Linked DNA regions of Parafrankia discariae. The protein of the gene in region 2 interacts with the protein of the main gene of each other region in a pairwise test. Links are inferred from orthologs where the notes say so. Each region holds a gene or a part of one and is shown on either strand. Other genes may lie near its edges.

Region 1 (7,416 bases), on a different replicon or contig from region 2:
CCTGCTCCTGCGACGCGGGGTCGAGGTGGAGCCGCTGGCGCACGGCGGCGGGCAGGAGCGCGACGTCCGTTCCGGGACGCTCAACACTCCCGGAGTGGCCGCGTTCGCCGCGGCGGCGGCCGCCGTCACCGCCGAGCTGCCCGCCGAGCGGGTCCGGCTGGCCTCGCTGCGCGACGACCTCGTGCGCCGGGTGCTGTCCGAGGTCCCCGGGGCGACGCTCAACGGCGCCGCCCCCGGTCCCGGCCGACTGCCCGGCAACGCGCACCTGACCTTCCCCGGCTGCGAGGGCGACTCGCTGCTGATGCTGCTCGACGCGCACGGGGTGGAATGCTCGACGGGTTCGGCCTGCTCGGCGGGAGTGGCCCGGCCCTCGCACGTGTTGTTGGCGATGGGCGCCGGTGAGGCGCACGCTCGCGGGTCGCTGCGGTTCTCGCTCGGGCACGGCTCGGCGGCGGCGGACGTCGACGCGCTGGTCGCCGTGATCGGTCCGGTGGTGGAGCGCGCCAGCCGCGCCGGTGAGCTCGCGGGTCTGAGCGCGGGGTGAGTCGAGGAGCCGGCGGCGGGAGTGCCCGCCGGGTGCGGCGGTGTGGACGAGGGGTGGGATCGTGAGCCGGATGAGGGTGCTCGCGGCCATGTCGGGTGGCGTCGACTCGGCGGTGGCCGCCGCCAGGGCCGTCGACGCCGGTCATGACGTGACCGGTGTCCACCTGGCGCTGTCGCGCTCACCCGCCTCGGACCGGGTCGGCGCCCGCGGGTGCTGCACGCTCGAGGACGCCCGCGACGCCCGCCGAGCCGCCGACGTGCTCGGCATCCCCTTCTACGTCTGGGATCTCGCGGAGCGCTTCGAGACCGAGGTCATCGACGAGTTCGTCGCCGACTACTCGGCCGGGCGCACGCCCAACCCGTGCGTGCGCTGCAACGAGCGGATCAAGTTCGCCGCGGTGCTGGAGAAGGCGCTCGCGCTCGGCTTCGACGCGGTCGTCACCGGGCACCACGCCCGGCTGGACGCGGACGGCACGCTGCGCCGCTCGGTGGACCCGGCGAAGGACCAGTCGTACGTGCTCGGCACCCTGCGGCCCGCGCAGCTCGCCGCGGCCCGGTTCCCGCTCGGCGACTCCACGAAGGCGCAGGTCCGCGCGGAGGCGGCGCGTCGTGGCCTCGCCGTCGCCGACAAGCCGGACAGTCACGACATCTGCTTCGTGGCCTCCGGGGACACCGGGGCCTGGCTGCGCGAGCGGCTGGGGCCACGTCCGGGCCCGGTCGTCGACGCGGAGACCGGCGAGACGCTCGGCGAGCACGACGGGGCGTACGCGTTCACGGTCGGGCAGCGCCGGGGGCTCGGCCTGGGACGTCCCGCGCCGGACGGCCGTCCGCGCTACGTGCTGGGGATCTCCCCGGCGACGTCCACGGTGACCGTCGGCCCGTCCAGCGCGCTGGACATGCGCAGTCTGGTCGCGGAGCGGATCGTCTGGCCGCACGACGGGCCGGTCTCGTGCACCGCGCAGGTCCGGGCGCACGGCGGGGTCGTCCCCGCGGTGGTGACGGCCCGGGGCGACGAGCTCGACGCGCGGCTGGCGGAGCCGGTGCGCGGTACCGCGGCGGGCCAGGCCGTGGTCTTCTACGACGGCGACCGGGTGCTCGGCGGCGGGCGCATCCGCTCCCTGGCGGCCTGACCCGCCGGACCCTGCGGCGTGCCCGGCCCGCGCGGCCGGTCTGGCCTGGTCTGGCCTGCGCGGTTGTGGCGTGTGTCCGGTAGTCGTGCCGGGTGCGGTTCCCGCGCGTTGCCGGATGTTGTCCGCCGGCTGCGGCCTGGGGCCGCGGCCGGAATCTAAGGAGTCGATGTGGTGATGACGTGGTCTGCCACCGAACGGGGCGCGGGCCCGGAGCCGGTCCGGGACGAGCCGGGGAAGGGCGTCGCACCGCTGGGCGGCGACGGGACGGCCGCGCGGGCGGGCATCCCCTGGCCGCCCGGGACGGCGTCCGGGGTCGGGTCGCTGCCGGATCTCGACCCGGTCGAGGCCGCGCGGTACGTCCTGGGGGAGGTGCCGGACCTGCCGTTCCTGCCGGAGCTGCCGGGCCGCGGGGTCGGCGCCGACATCATCGGCCGTTCGTGCGCGCTGCTGGTGGACCTGCCGGTCGACCTCCAGCCGTCCGGGTGGCGGCTGGTGGCCCGGCCCGGCCTGGACCTGCGCCGGGCCCGTGACCTGCTCGTCCGGGATCTGGACGCGTTCACCGAGGCGGCCGCCGGCTACACCGGGCCACTCAAGGTGTCGGCCGCCGGCCCCTGGACGCTGGCGGGCGGGGTCGAGCTGCCGCGTGGGCACAAGGCGCTCGCCGACCAGGGCGCGGCCCGGGACCTGGCCGAGGCGCTCACCGAGGGGCTGCTCGCCCATCTGGCGGACCTGGGGCGGCGGATCCCGGGCGCCCGGCTGCTCGTCCAGCTCGACGAGCCGTCGCTGCCGGCGATGCTCGCCGGTCACATCCGCACTCCGAGCGGTTTCTCCGTCCTGCCGGCCGTCGAGGAGGGGCCGGCGACCGAGCGGCTGGCCGGGGTGCTGTCCGCGGTGACCGGGGCGGCGGCGGTCGCCGCGGCCGGGGTGCACTGCTGCGCGCCCGACGTGCCGCTCGACCTGCTGCGGCGGGCCGGCGCCCGGTTCGTCGGCCTCGACGCGACCCTGCTCACCCGGGCGCAGGACGACGAGATCGGTGAGGCGGTCGAGGCGGGGGTCGGCCTGATGTTCGGCCTGGTGCCCACGGACGGGGCCCGGAACCTGTCGGACCCCCGTCGTACGGTCGCGGTGGCGGTCGACCTGTGGCGTCGGCTGGGGTTCGCTCCGGAACTGCTCGGGGAGGTGGTGGCCGTGACACCCACGTGTGGCCTGGCCAGTGCGAGTGTGGGCGACGCGCGTGCCGCGCTGCGGCACTGCCGTGAGGGGGCGCGGGTCCTGGTGGAATCTCCACAGTGAGCGCGGACGAGGTCGGCCTGGCCGCGGATGAGGTCGGCCTGGCCGGCGACGAGAGCGGTCCGGCCGGCGGTGACGGTGGCCCGGGTGTCGACGAGCGGGGCCGGGCCGCGGAGCTGGCCCGCGAGCTGGAGGAGCACGCGTACCGCTACTACGTGCTCGACAAGCCGACCGTCGCCGACGCGGAGTACGACGCGCTCATGCGCGAGCTGGAGGCGATCGAGCAGCGGTACCCCGAGCTGCGCACCCCGGACTCGCCGACCCAGAAGGTCGCCGGCACCTACTCGACGCTGTTCACCCCGGTCGAGCACCTGGAACGGCTGCTGTCACTCGACAACGTCTTCAGCGACGAGGAGTTCCACGCCTGGTCGGCGCGCGCCACCCGGGAACAGCCCGTCACCGCGTGGCTGTGCGAGCTGAAGATCGACGGGCTGGCGGTCGACCTCGTCTACGAGGGTGGCCGCCTCGTCCGCGCGGCGACCCGCGGCGACGGCCGCACGGGGGAGGACATCACGCCCAACGTGCGGACGCTGGCGAGCGTGCCGTCCCAGCTGCGCGGCCCGGCCGTGCCGGAGCTGCTCGAGGTGCGCGGGGAGGTGTTCTTCCCGACCGAGCGGTTCACCGAGCTCAACGCCACGCTGGTCGAGGCGGGCAAGGCGCCGTTCGCCAACCCGCGTAACGCCGCCGCCGGGTCGCTGCGCCAGAAGGATCCCCGGGTCACCGCCGGCCGCCCGCTCGACCTGATCGTGCACGGCCTCGGCGCCCACCGGGGCTTCGAGGTGTCGTCCCAGTCGGGCGCGTACGCGCGACTCGCCGAGCTGGGCCTTCCGGTCTCCGGCCGTTACGAGGTGCTCACCTCGGTGGAGGATGTGCTGGCCTTCGTCCGGCGCTGGGGCGAGCACCGTCACGACGTCGAGCACGAGATCGACGGCGTCGTCGTGAAGGTCGACGACTTCGGCCAGCAGCGCCGCCTCGGCGCGACCTCGAAGGCGCCCCGCTGGGCGGTCGCGTTCAAGTACCCGCCGGAGGAGGTCACCACCCGGCTGCGCGACATCCAGGTGAACGTGGGCCGCACCGGCCGGGTCACCCCGTTCGGGGTGCTCGAGCCGGTGAAGGTCGCCGGGTCGACGGTGGCGATGGCCACCCTGCACAACATCGACGAGGTGGGCCGCAAGGGCGTCCTGATCGGCGACACCGTGGTGCTGCGCAAGGCCGGCGACGTCATCCCCGAGATCGTCGGCCCGGTCGTCGACCTGCGGGACGGCTCCGAGCGGGCGTTCGTGATGCCCACGCACTGCCCGGAGTGCGCGACCGAGCTGGTCCGCCCCGAGGGCGAGGTCGACATCCGCTGCCCGAACACCGTCTCGTGCCCGGCGCAGCTGCGGGAGTCGGTGTTCCACCTGGCGTCGCGTAACGCGCTCGACATCGACGGGCTCGGCTACGAGACGGCGACGGTCCTGCTCGCCGAGGGCCGGATCCACGACATCGGTGACGTCTTCCACCTGGCCCCGGAGTCCTTCGAGGGCCTGCGCGGCTTCGCCGACAAGAAGATCGAGCAGATCCTGCGCGGCCTGGCGGCGGCTCGCGACCGCCCGCTGTGGCGGCTGCTGGTGGGGCTGTCGATCCGCCATGTCGGGCCGACGGCCGCCCGTGGGCTGGCCCGGGAGCTGCGTTCCCTCGACGCGATCGCGGCGGCGCCCGCCGAGCGGCTCGCCGCCGTCGACGGTGTCGGGCCGAAGATCGCCGACGCGGTGGTCGACTGGTTCGCCGATCCGCGGCACCGCGACATCGTCGCCCGGATCGCCTCGGGCGGGGTCCGGCTGGCCGACGAGGGCGCCGGCGAGGGCCCCGGGCCGCTGGACGGCGTCGTACTGGTCATCACCGGCACCCTGGGCGACTGGAGCCGGGACACCGCGACCGAGGCGGTGCAGTCCCGCGGCGGCAAGGTGACTGGCTCGGTGAGCAAGAAGACGACGTTCGTCGTCGCCGGCGCCGACCCGGGGGCGTCGAAGTACGACAAGGCCCGCACGCTGAAAATCCCGCTGCTGGACGAAGCCGGATTCGCCGTCCTTCTCCGTGACGGAGTGGAGGCGGCGAGGGTGCTCGCCGTGCTCGAGGATGCCGACGGGTAGCCTTCGCATCCTGGCAGCGAAAGGTTCATCACGGTGAGCACTCATATGTTCCGTCATGTTCTCGTCGATGTGGCCGGGCCCAGGCGCGCCCGTTCCCGAGGCGTCGGGGGATCGACGCGGGGCTGTCCCGGTCGCCGCTGATGCGCGCCGCCCCGCGAGCCGGCGGCGGGCCGCCGGAACCAGCGGCCGGCTGGGGGGTCGCGCTCGGCGCGGCGGGATGCCTGGCGGCCGCGGCGGTCGCCGTCGCCGGGGCCTGGCGCGGCGCCTTCGACCACCTGGGCGCGGCCTTCGCGCTGATCGCCGGGCTCGCGCTGCTCGTCGGGTCGCAGCCGGCGCCCGCCGGCGCGGCGGCCTTGCCGGGCCCCTCCGGGCCGGCCGGTCCACCGCCCGGCGCCCCGGGCGTCCCAGGTGGCTCGGGTGGCTCGGGGCGCCAGGGCGGGCCGAGTTGGACGGGCGGGCCGGGCGGGCCGGGCACCGGTGGCGCCGATCTCACGTTGGCCTTCCTGTTCGCGTTGCTGCTCGGCTGGGGAGCGCCGCCCGCGCTGGCGGTGCACCTGGTGGTCGGCGTCCTGCTGGAGCTGGTGCGGGGCGCGCACCCGAGGCGGGTGATGGCGGTGGTCGGCCGCCGCTCGCTGGCGCTGTGCGTGGCGGGCGCCGTGGCGGCCGGGTACGGCCTCGGGGCCGATCTCGGGGCCGGGGAGCTGCCCGCGGTCGCGTTCGCCGGTCTCGCGCTGTTCGCCGTCGACGACCTGCTCGGCCCGTGTACCCGCCCGGCCGGGCCGGCGGTGCCCCGCGGCGGCGCGGGGCGGGGCGGTACGCCCGGCGGTGCCGCGTCCGGAGGTGCCGGGGGTCGGGATCCCCTCGCCGAACTGCGGCGTCGGGTGGCGGGCGGGGTGGCGACGCTGTCCCTCGCGCCGCTGGTGGTGGTCGCCGCGGCGCGTAGCGCCTGGCTGGTGCCGCTGCTGCTGCCGGCGCTGCTGCTGGTGGCCAGGGTCGGTGAGCTCTCCCGGCAGAAGGAACACGAGGCCCGCCACGACGGGCTCACCGGGCTGCCGAACCGGGCGGAGTTCGCCGAACGCGCGGCGGCCAGCTTCGGCGCGGCGGAGCGGACCGGCAGCCGGGTCGGCCTGCTGCTGCTCGACCTGGACCGGTTCAAGAAGGTCAACGACCGGCTGGGGCACGAGGTCGGCGACCGGCTGCTGATGGTCGCCGCCGCCCGGCTCACCGCCGCGCTGCGTCCCGGTGACGTCGTCGCGCGGCTGGGCGGCGACGAGTTCGCCGTCCTGCTGCCCGCGCTGCCGTCCGGCGAGGCGGCCGGGGCGGTGGTCGGCGAGGTGGCCGGGCGCGTCCGTGGCGTGCTGCGGGCCCCGTACGAGATCGACGGGCAGTTCTGCGACGTCGACGCGAGCGTCGGGGTCGCGCTCTACCCGGACCACGGCGGCGACCTTCCCACCCTGTCGCGGTGCGCGGACCTCGCCATGTACGCGGCGAAGGAGCATCGGCTCGGGGTCCAGGCCTACGGCCCGCGCGACGCCCGCCGCGCCCGGCTGCGGGCCCGTACCACCGCCGAGCTCGGCTACGCCCTCGAACACGGGCAGCTCGAGGTGCACTACCAGCCGCAGGCGGAGATCGCCGACGGGCGGGTACGCCGGGTCGAGGCGTTGCTGCGCTGGCGGCACCCGAGCCGGGGGCTGCTGCTGCCGGGAGTCTTCGTCCCGCTCGCCGAGTCCGCCGGCCTGATCCGCCCGATCACATCGTGGGTGATGGGCCGCGCGCTCGCGCAGGTCACCCGGTGGAACGCGGCGGGGATCCCGGTGTCGGTCGCGTTGAATGCGTCCGCGCGGGACCTGCGCGACCCCGGCTTCGTCGGTTCGGTCGCGGCCGCGCTGGCCGAGACCGGTCTGCCGGCCGCGGCGCTGACCTTCGAGGTCACCGAGGGCGCCGTCACCGCGGACGGCGACGAGCCGGCCGGGGCCCTGCATGAGCTCGCGGACCTCGGCGTGCGGGTCAGCCTGGACGACTTCGGCACCGGCCGGGTCTCCCTCGACGCGCTACGGCGCCTGCCGTTCGCGGAGATCAAGATCGACCGGACCGTGATCGGTCGGATGGCGGGCGCCGACCGCGACGCCGACTTCGTCCGCGCGGTGGTTCGGATGGCCGCCGACCTGGGGCTGCGGGTCGTCGCCGAGGGCGTGGAGACCCCCGTCGAATGGCGCCGGCTCGCCGGCTTCGGCGCGGACGCGGCCCAGGGATGGCACGTCGCGCCCGCGCTGCCCGCGGTGCTGCTCACCCCGTGGCTCGCCGCCGCCGCCGCGGCACCG
Region 2 (8,033 bases):
CGCCACGCTGGAGCTGGCCGCCGCGGCCCGGCCGCTGGTCCGGCTGATCCGCGAGTTCCGCCCGCAGGTCGTCACGACCTACGACGAGAACGGCGGGTACCCGCACCCGGACCACATCATGACGCACCGGATCAGCGTGGAGGCGTTCGAGGCGGCGGGTGACCCGGCGCGCTACCCCGAGGTCGGTGTCGACGCCGACCTGGGCCCGTGGCAGCCGCTGAAGCTCTACTACCACCTCACCTTCCACAAGGACCGGATCCTCGCCCTGCACGAGGGAATGCTGGCCGCCGGCCTGGAATCGCCCTACGCCAAGCGGCTCGACGAGTGGATCGACCGCGCCGAGGACACCGGCCGGCTCACCACCCGGGTGCCCTGCGCCGACTGGTTCGAGGTGCGCGACCGCGCCCTGCTGGCGCACGTCACCCAGGTCGACCCGAGCGGGCCCTGGTTCCAGGTGCCGCTGGCACTGCAGCGCCAGACGTGGCCCACCGAGGACTACCAGCTCGCCCGGTCGCTGCTCGAGGTCGGGGTCCTTCCCGAGGACGATCTGTTCAACGGGATCCGCTGACTGTCGGTGGCGCGGCGTAGGGTCGCGGAACGGGGCAGACGCCCCGGCCGACGACGTCGGCCGACGAACATCAGACATCGGCCGACGAACCTCGAACAGCGGGCAGAGTGGACAGGAGGTGCCGGTCAGTGGGTGACACGTCTGGCGGAACGCGGCTCGCCGCGGAGATCGGCACGGGCACCGGCGGCGCTCTCGTGGTCCTCGCGCTGATCCTCGCCTCGGTCGCGTTGTTCACGTTCCTCTCCGGCAGCCTGCGCCGGATGCGGGCGAACGTCGCCAGCGGCGAGTTCGGCCCGCAGACGCAGGAGCGGGGCCGGTCCGAGGCCGCAGCCGTGGCGCCGGCCGCTGAACCGGTGGCAGGCAGCGCGGCGGTGAGCAGCGCGGGGGCAGGTGGTGCCACCACCGGTGAAACGGTGACCGGTGGCACGGCGGCGGGCCCGGAGAAGGACCAGGACCTGGCCTGACCGGTGGCCCCGCCGCCCGGGTCGCAGGGTTGTGAGTGCTGTTTCCGGTACCCGGTTCGGCCCGGGTGCCTAGTCGTCCGGGCCGATGCGGCGGGTGCGTTTGGTGGTGGAGCGGCGTTTCTTGCCGGCCAGGCGGCGCTCGACCGAGCCACGGGTGGGGCGGGTCGCCTTGCGGGGACGGGGCGGTGGCGCGGTGGCCTCCCGCAGCGTGCCGGCCAGCCGGGCGAGCGCGGCCTCCCGGTTGCGGAGCTGGGAGCGGTGCTCGGAGGCGGCGAGGGTGAGTACACCGTCCACCAGCCGTCCGTCGAGGCGGGACAGCGCCCGCGCCCGCAGCTGCTCCGGGACGGAGCCCGACCGGGCGAGGTCGAACGACAGCTCGACCCTGGAGTCGGAGGTGTTCACCGACTGGCCGCCGGGCCCGGCGGATCGCGAGTAGCGCCACGCCAGCTCGCCGGCCGGGATTCCGAAGCCCGGCCGGATCACCAGGACGCTCGGCAGCACCTGTCCATCGTGCCAGCCGGCGGTGGTTTCGTCCCGGGAGTTTCGGCCCCACCGCCACGGATCGGCTGGCGGTGGGGCCGGGGTCGGCTCAGCCCAGGGCGATGTTCACGATCCGGCCGGGGACCACGATGAGGCGCTTGATGGTGCGCCCGGAGGTGTGTCGGGCGTAGTCCGCGTGTGCCTCCAGGACCGCGCGCACGGCCGCCTCGTCCGCGTCGGCCGGGACGTCGATGGTGAAGCGCACCTTGCCGTTGACCTGCACCGGCAGCCGTACCGTCGCGGCGGCGGCCAGTGACTCGTCCCCCTCCGGGAAGGGCACGGCGCAGACCGAGCCGGTGTGCCCCAGCCGGGTCCACAGCTCCTCGGCGATGTGCGGCGCCAGCGGCGCGGCCATCAGCACCAACGCCTCGGCCAGCTCCCGCGGCGGGCCGTCGAGCCCGCCGCCGAAGCGCTTGCTGGCCAGGTTCGTCAGCTCGATGAGCCGGGCGACGGCGGTGTTGAAGCGCAGCTCGGCGTAGTCGGTGCGGACGGCCAGGATCGTCCGGTGCAGGGCCTGCGCGGTCTCGTCGTCGAGCGCGACGTCGCGGACCCGGGGCTGCCCGGTGGCCTCGTCGATGATGTTGCGCCACAGCCGCTGCAGGAACCGGTAGGAGCCGACGATGTCGTCGGTGCGCCACGGGCGGTGGGCGTCGAGCGGGCCCATCGCCATCTCGTACACCCGCAGCGTGTCGGCCCCGTAGCTGTCGTACATCTCGTCGGGGCTGACGCTGTTCTTGAGGCTCTTGCCCATCTTCCCGGAGCGCCGGTTGACCGGGGCGCCCTCGTGGGTGAACGAGCCGTCCGGGGCCTGGACGACCTCGGCCGCCGCGACGTACATCCCGCGCTCGTCGGTGAAGGCGTCGGCCTGGATGTAGCCCTGGTTGTAGAGCCGATTGAACGGCTCCCTGGTCGAGACCAGGCCCAGGTCGTACAGGACCTTGTGCCAGAACCGGGCGTAGAGCAGGTGCAGCACGGCGTGCTCGACGCCGCCCACGTACAGGTCGACGCCGCCGTCACCGGCCGGGCCGCGCTCGGAGTGCATCCAGTAGCGCTCGACGGCCGGGTCGACGAAGCGCTCGGAGTTCGTCGGGTCCAGGTAGCGCAGGTAGTACCAGCAGGAGCCGGCCCACTGCGGCATCGTGTTCAGCTCGCGGCGGTAGTCGCGCGGGCCGTCGCCGAGGTCGAGGGTGACCGTGGTCCACTCGGTGGCCCGGGCCAGCGGGGGGACGGGCTCGCTCTCGTCGTCGTCGGCCATCGCCTTCGGCCGGAAGTCGGTCATCTCCGGGAGCTCGACCGGCAGCTGGTCCTCGGGGACGGCGCGGGGCATGCCGTCGTCGTCGAAGACGATCGGGAACGGCTCGCCCCAGTAACGCTGGCGGGAGAACAGCCAGTCCCGCAGCCGGTAGGAGCGGGTCGCCCGGCCGCGGCCGGCGTCCTCCAGCCAGCCGATCGTCGTCTTGATCGCCTCGGCCTTGGACAGGCCGACCAGCGAGGGCCGGTCCGCGGCGCCGGGCAGATACCCGCCCTCGCCGCTGAACGCCTCCGGCCAGGACGACGCCGGGGCACCGGCGGCCAGGCCGCGCTCGGCCAGCCAGGCCGCGTCGGGCTCCAGGACCGCGGGAACGGGCAGGCCGAACTCCCGGGCGAAGGAGAAGTCGCGCTCGTCGTGCGCGGGCACCGCCATGATCGCGCCGGTGCCGTAGCCGAGCAGGACGTAGTCCGCCAGGAAGACCGGGATCACGCCGCCGCCGACCGGGTTGCGGACGTACGTCCCGGTGAACACGCCGGTGCGGTCGATCTCCGCGCCGCCGCGCTGGCGGTCACTGCGCCGGCCGGCGAACTCCCGGTAGGCGTCGACGGCCGCCTGGGGCGTCCACTGCTCGTCGGTGACCCCGGCGGGGCGTTCCTGCCCGAAGCGCCAGCCGGCCGGGGTGTCGACCGGCCACGCGGTGGCGGTCAGGGCGTCGACCAGCGGGTGCTCCGGCGCCAGGACCAGGAAGGTCGCCCCCGACAGGGTGTCGGGCCGGGTGGTGTACACCTCGACGTCGACCGGCGCCGGGCCGCCCGGGGCGTTCGGGCCGCCGGTGCCGGCAGGGTCGCCCGGGCCGGTGACCGAGGAGAAACGGACGGTCGCGCCGTCGCTCGGGCCGATCCAGTTCCGCTGCATGTGCTTGATCGAGTCCGGCCAGTCGACCAGGTCCAGGTCGGACATCAGCCGGTCGGCGTAGGCGGTGATCCGCATCATCCACTGGCGCAGCGGACGGCGGTAGACCGGATAGTTCCCGATGTCGCTGCGGCCCTCGGGTGTGACCTCCTCGTTGGCCAGCACCGTGCCCAGCCCCGGGCACCAGTTGACCAGCTCCTCGGAGATGTAGGTCAGCCGGTGCGCGTCGACGACCCGGCGGCGCTCCGCCGCGGTCAGCTCCGACCAGGCGGCCTGCCGCGGGTTCGCCTCGGCCGTGCCGGGCCCGGTCGCGGCGCGGTGGCCGGCCGTGAACTCCTCGACCAGCTCGCTGATCGGACGGGCCTGCCCGGCGGCCTCGTCGTACCAGCTGTCGAAGATCTTCAGGAAGATCCACTGGGTCCACCGGTAGTACGCGGTGTCGGTGGTGGCGATCTCGCGGCGGGTGTCGTGGCCCAGCCCCAGCCGGGCGAGCTGGCGGCGCATGTTCGCGATGTTCGCCTCGGTCGTCACCCGCGGGTGCTGACCGGTGTTGATGGCGTACTGCTCGGCCGGCAGCCCGAAGGCGTCGTAGCCGAAGGTGTGCAGGACGTGGCGCCCGGTCATCCGCAGGAAGCGGGCGAAGACGTCCGAGCCGATGTAGCCCAGCGGGTGGCCCACGTGCAGGCCGGTCCCGCTCGGGTACGGGAACATGTCGAGGACGTAGAACGGGTCGCGGCCGCGCACCGCCTCGAAGCCCTCGGACAGCGGGCCCGTCGGGTTCGGCGACTCGAAGGTGCCCTCCCGCAGCCACCGCTGCTGCCAGTGCCGCTCGATCTCGGCGGCCAGCCGGGAGTCGTACCGGTGGGGCAGGTCGCCGTCACCGGCCGCGGTTCCCGCGGGCACCGCGGCGGGGCCGCGCTCGGTCGTCTCGCTCATGGCAGGTCGCATCCCAGGGCTTCGATCACTGTTGACCCGCCCGCGCTCGCGCGCCCTGCCGACGACGGCCGTCCGCCGGCCCGGCGAGGTCGTGGCGGTCGTGGCGGTCGTGGACCGGAGCGAGTGAACAGCGGGGATCACCTTCGGCCTCCAGCGTATCGGTTCGGCCACGGCCCCCTCCTCCCGCGCACGGCTGTCGCGGGACTGTGGGCCGGAGGGGCCCTGATGCCCCGGCGCGGCCGGTGTCCCGGCCGTGGCGATGGCATGGTGGTGCGGTGCCCAACAAGCTCGCGGAGCAGACGTCCCCCTACCTGTTGCAGCACGCCGACAACCCGGTCGACTGGTGGCCCTGGGGGCCCGAGGCGTTCGCCGAGGCCACCGCCCGCGGAGTGCCGGTGTTGCTCTCCGTGGGCTACGCGGCCTGCCACTGGTGCCATGTCATGGCGCACGAGTCCTTCGAGGACGCCGAGATCGCCGCGTACATGAACCAGCACTTCGTCAACATCAAGGTCGACCGGGAGGAGCGCCCCGACGTCGACTCGGTGTACATGGACGTCACGGTCGCGCTCACCGGGCACGGCGGCTGGCCGATGACGGTGTTCCTCACCCCGGCCGCCGAGCCGTTCTTCGCCGGCACCTACTTCCCACCCCGGCCGATGCGGGGCAGCGCCTCGTTCCCGCAGGTCATGACGGCCATCGTGGACGCGTGGACGGCCCGCCGGGCGGAGGTCGAGCAGTCCGGGGCGGACATCGCCCGCCAGCTGGCGGAGGCGGTGGCGCCCGGTGGGATGGCGGCCGGTGGTGGGGCCACAACACAGATCACGGCCGATCTCCTCGACCGGGCGGTCGCCGGGCTGGCCGACCGGTTCGACTCCGTGCACGGCGGGTTCGGCGGGGCACCGAAGTTCCCGCCGTCCATGGTCGCCGAGATGCTGCTGCGCGGCTGGGCCCGCACCGGGAACGACCGGGCCCTGGGCATGGTGCGCGAGACCTGCGAGCGGATGGCGCGCGGCGGCATGTACGACCAGCTCGGTGGCGGCTTCGCCCGTTACAGCGTGGACGAGTCGTGGACCGTCCCGCACTTCGAGAAGATGTTGTACGACAACGCCCAGCTGCTGCGGGTCTACCTGCACCTGTGGCGGGCCACCGGCCTGCCGCTGGCCGAGCGGGTGGTGCGCGAGACCGCGGCCTTCCTGCTCGCCGACCTGCGCACCCCCGAGGGCGGCTTCGCCTCGGCGCTCGACGCCGACGCCGTGCCGGCGGGCAGCCCCGACGGCCATCCCGAGGAGGGCGCGAGCTACTCCTGGACGCCCGCCCAGCTGATGGACGTGCTCGGCCCCGACGACGGTGCCTGGGCCGCCCAGGTCCTGGGGGTCACCGCGGAGGGGACCTTCGAGCACGGGACGTCCGTGCTGATGCTGCCGGTCGACCCGGCGGACCCCGCCAGGTTCGCCCGGGTCCGGGCCGCGCTGGCCGCGGCGCGGGCCACCCGCCCGCAGCCCGCCCGGGACGACAAGATCGTCGCTGCCTGGAACGGCCTGGTCATCGGGGCGCTCGCCGAGGCGGGCGCGCTGCTGGGCGAGCCGTCCTGGGTGGTGGCCGCCGAGCGCGCCGCCGAGCTGCTGCGGGACGTCCACCTGCACGAGGGCCGGCTGGGGCGGACCAGCCGGGACGGCCGCCGCGGCCCGAACGCCGGCGTGCTGGAGGACTACGGGTGTGTCGCCGAGGGCTTCCTCACGCTGCACCAGGTGACCGGCGTGGCGGGCTGGCTCACGCTCGCCGGCGAGCTGCTCGACGTGGTCCGGGCGCGGTTCCCCGCGCCGGACGGCGGCTACTTCGACACCGCCGACGACGCCGAGGCGCTGCTGCGCCGGCCGCGGGACGCCTCCGACTCGGCGACCCCCTCAGGCCAGGCGGCCGTCGCCGGCGCGTTGCTGACCTACGCGGCGCTGACCGGCTCCGCCGATCACCGGGACAGCGCGGGGGCGACCGTCGAGCAGCTCACGCCGCTGCTCAGCCGGGACGCCCGGTTCGCCGGCTGGGCGGGGGCCGTCGCGGAGGCCCTGCTGGCCGGGCCGGCCGAGGTGGCGGTGGTCGGCCGGCCGGATCTGGAGCGCCTGGCCAGGCTCGGTACCGCGCCCGGCGCGGTCGTCGTCACCGAGGGCCCGCTGACCGAGGGCCGGGACGAGCCGGCCGTCTACATCTGCCGGGACTTCGTCTGCGAGCTCCCGGCCCGGACCCCGGAGGAGGTCCGGGCCCGGCTGGGAGTGCGGCTCCCGGCCTGACCCGGTTGGTAGCCGGCCTGACCCGGTTGGCGGTGGGCCCGGCCTGTTCGCTGAGGCCGAACGGGCCTGGGCCCGACGGCCCGCGCATTGTCACCATTGCCTGTGTAAGCATGTAATCGACGGCGCGGGCCGGGTGTGGCGCGAGCCGGCCGGCCCGGGCGGGGCCACCGTGCCGCCCGACCGGGCGTGCCATCCGACCAGGTGAGGGGTCTGTCATGGCCGGTCTTCGTGGGCGAGCGGGCGGACGGGGAGTCGAACGGCCCGAGCCCGTTCCGGCCGATGACGTCGCCGCGTGGTTCGCCCACCGGGTACCCGACGGCTGGTTCACCGGGCCGCCGAAGGTCACCGTCGACCGGGACGAGATCACCGTGATCGGCGCGCTGCCGCCGTCGGACGCGGACCGGGCCGGCCGAATCCGCGGATTCCGCGAGGAGACGCGGGACGCGCGAATCGGTCTGGCCCGGGAGGCGGAACTGCGCTACGGCCGCAGCGTGTCCTGGGGCGTGTCACTGGCAGGTAGTACGGAGTTGTTCACCACCGTGTCCGTTCCGGTGATGACCCGGCTGCGCCAGCCCGAGCGGCAGGTTCTCGACACCTTGGTCGATTCCGGGGTGGCGCGCAGCCGCAGTGAGGCCCTCGCCTGGTGCGTACGGCTGGTGGGGGAGAACGCCGACACCTGGCTCGCCCGGCTGCGCGAGGCGATGGAAAAGGTAGAGCAGATCCGGTCGGAAGGACCGGGAATCTAGTCCCGTCCCGGGCGATTACCGGCGAATCTCGGACGGCCGTCCGGCCCTCGGGGTGAATCCACCGACGGGCCGCCGGCCACCCGCCCCGGGTGATTCGGTATTTCGTATCGCCCGCTCGGCGGGTCCGTCGGCCGGGGCCGGTCGGCCGGATCGGTCAGTCGTTCGGGCCGGTCGGCCGGATCGGTCAGTCGGTCGGGGCGGTCGGCCTGCCGGGCAGTGGTCACCGTGCCGTCACAAACATGCGCGGGCCGGCCGCCAGTCAGCCGAGCATGGCGATCATCAGTGCTGTGTAGTGACAGCCGGCGGCGACAAGGGTGAACGCGTGGAACA

Evidence for each region. Proteins that work in one complex are often made in the same cells at the same time.
Region 1: the proteins of B056_RS0112160 (region 2) and ligA interact in binary tests that used the Escherichia coli proteins (3 or more experiments, as listed by UniProt). The link is inferred for Parafrankia discariae from one-to-one orthologs.

What each region holds. Positions count from the first base shown.
Region 1 is NZ_KB891241.1:5,475-12,890, forward strand. What follows is about bases 2,530-5,528. They hold ligA (NAD-dependent DNA ligase LigA), read left to right. Parts: upstream 2,530-2,962; coding sequence 2,963-5,095; downstream 5,096-5,528. Other genes in these bases: B056_RS0124475 (methionine synthase), read left to right, coding at 2,530-2,966. In the rest of the region: B056_RS0124465 (cysteine desulfurase family protein), read left to right, coding at 1-544; tRNA 2-thiouridine(34) synthase MnmA, read left to right, coding at 615-1,673; more of B056_RS0124475, read left to right, coding at 1,848-2,529. UniProt on the Escherichia coli protein: DNA ligase that catalyzes the formation of phosphodiester linkages between 5'-phosphoryl and 3'-hydroxyl groups in double-stranded DNA using NAD as a coenzyme and as the energy source for the reaction.
Region 2 is NZ_KB891208.1:164,577-172,609, forward strand. The notes cover bases 1,422-5,037. They hold B056_RS0112160 (leucine--tRNA ligase), read right to left. Parts: upstream 4,673-5,037; coding sequence 1,622-4,672; downstream 1,422-1,621. Other genes in these bases: arfB (alternative ribosome rescue aminoacyl-tRNA hydrolase ArfB), read right to left, coding at 1,422-1,533; B056_RS0112170 (thioredoxin domain-containing protein), read left to right, coding at 4,948-5,037. Also shown: mycothiol conjugate amidase Mca, read left to right, coding at 1-568; B056_RS0112150 (hypothetical protein), read left to right, coding at 697-1,032; more of arfB, read right to left, coding at 1,102-1,421; more of B056_RS0112170, read left to right, coding at 5,038-6,957; B056_RS0112175 (hypothetical protein), read left to right, coding at 7,173-7,703; PAQR family membrane homeostasis protein TrhA, read right to left, coding at 7,963-8,033.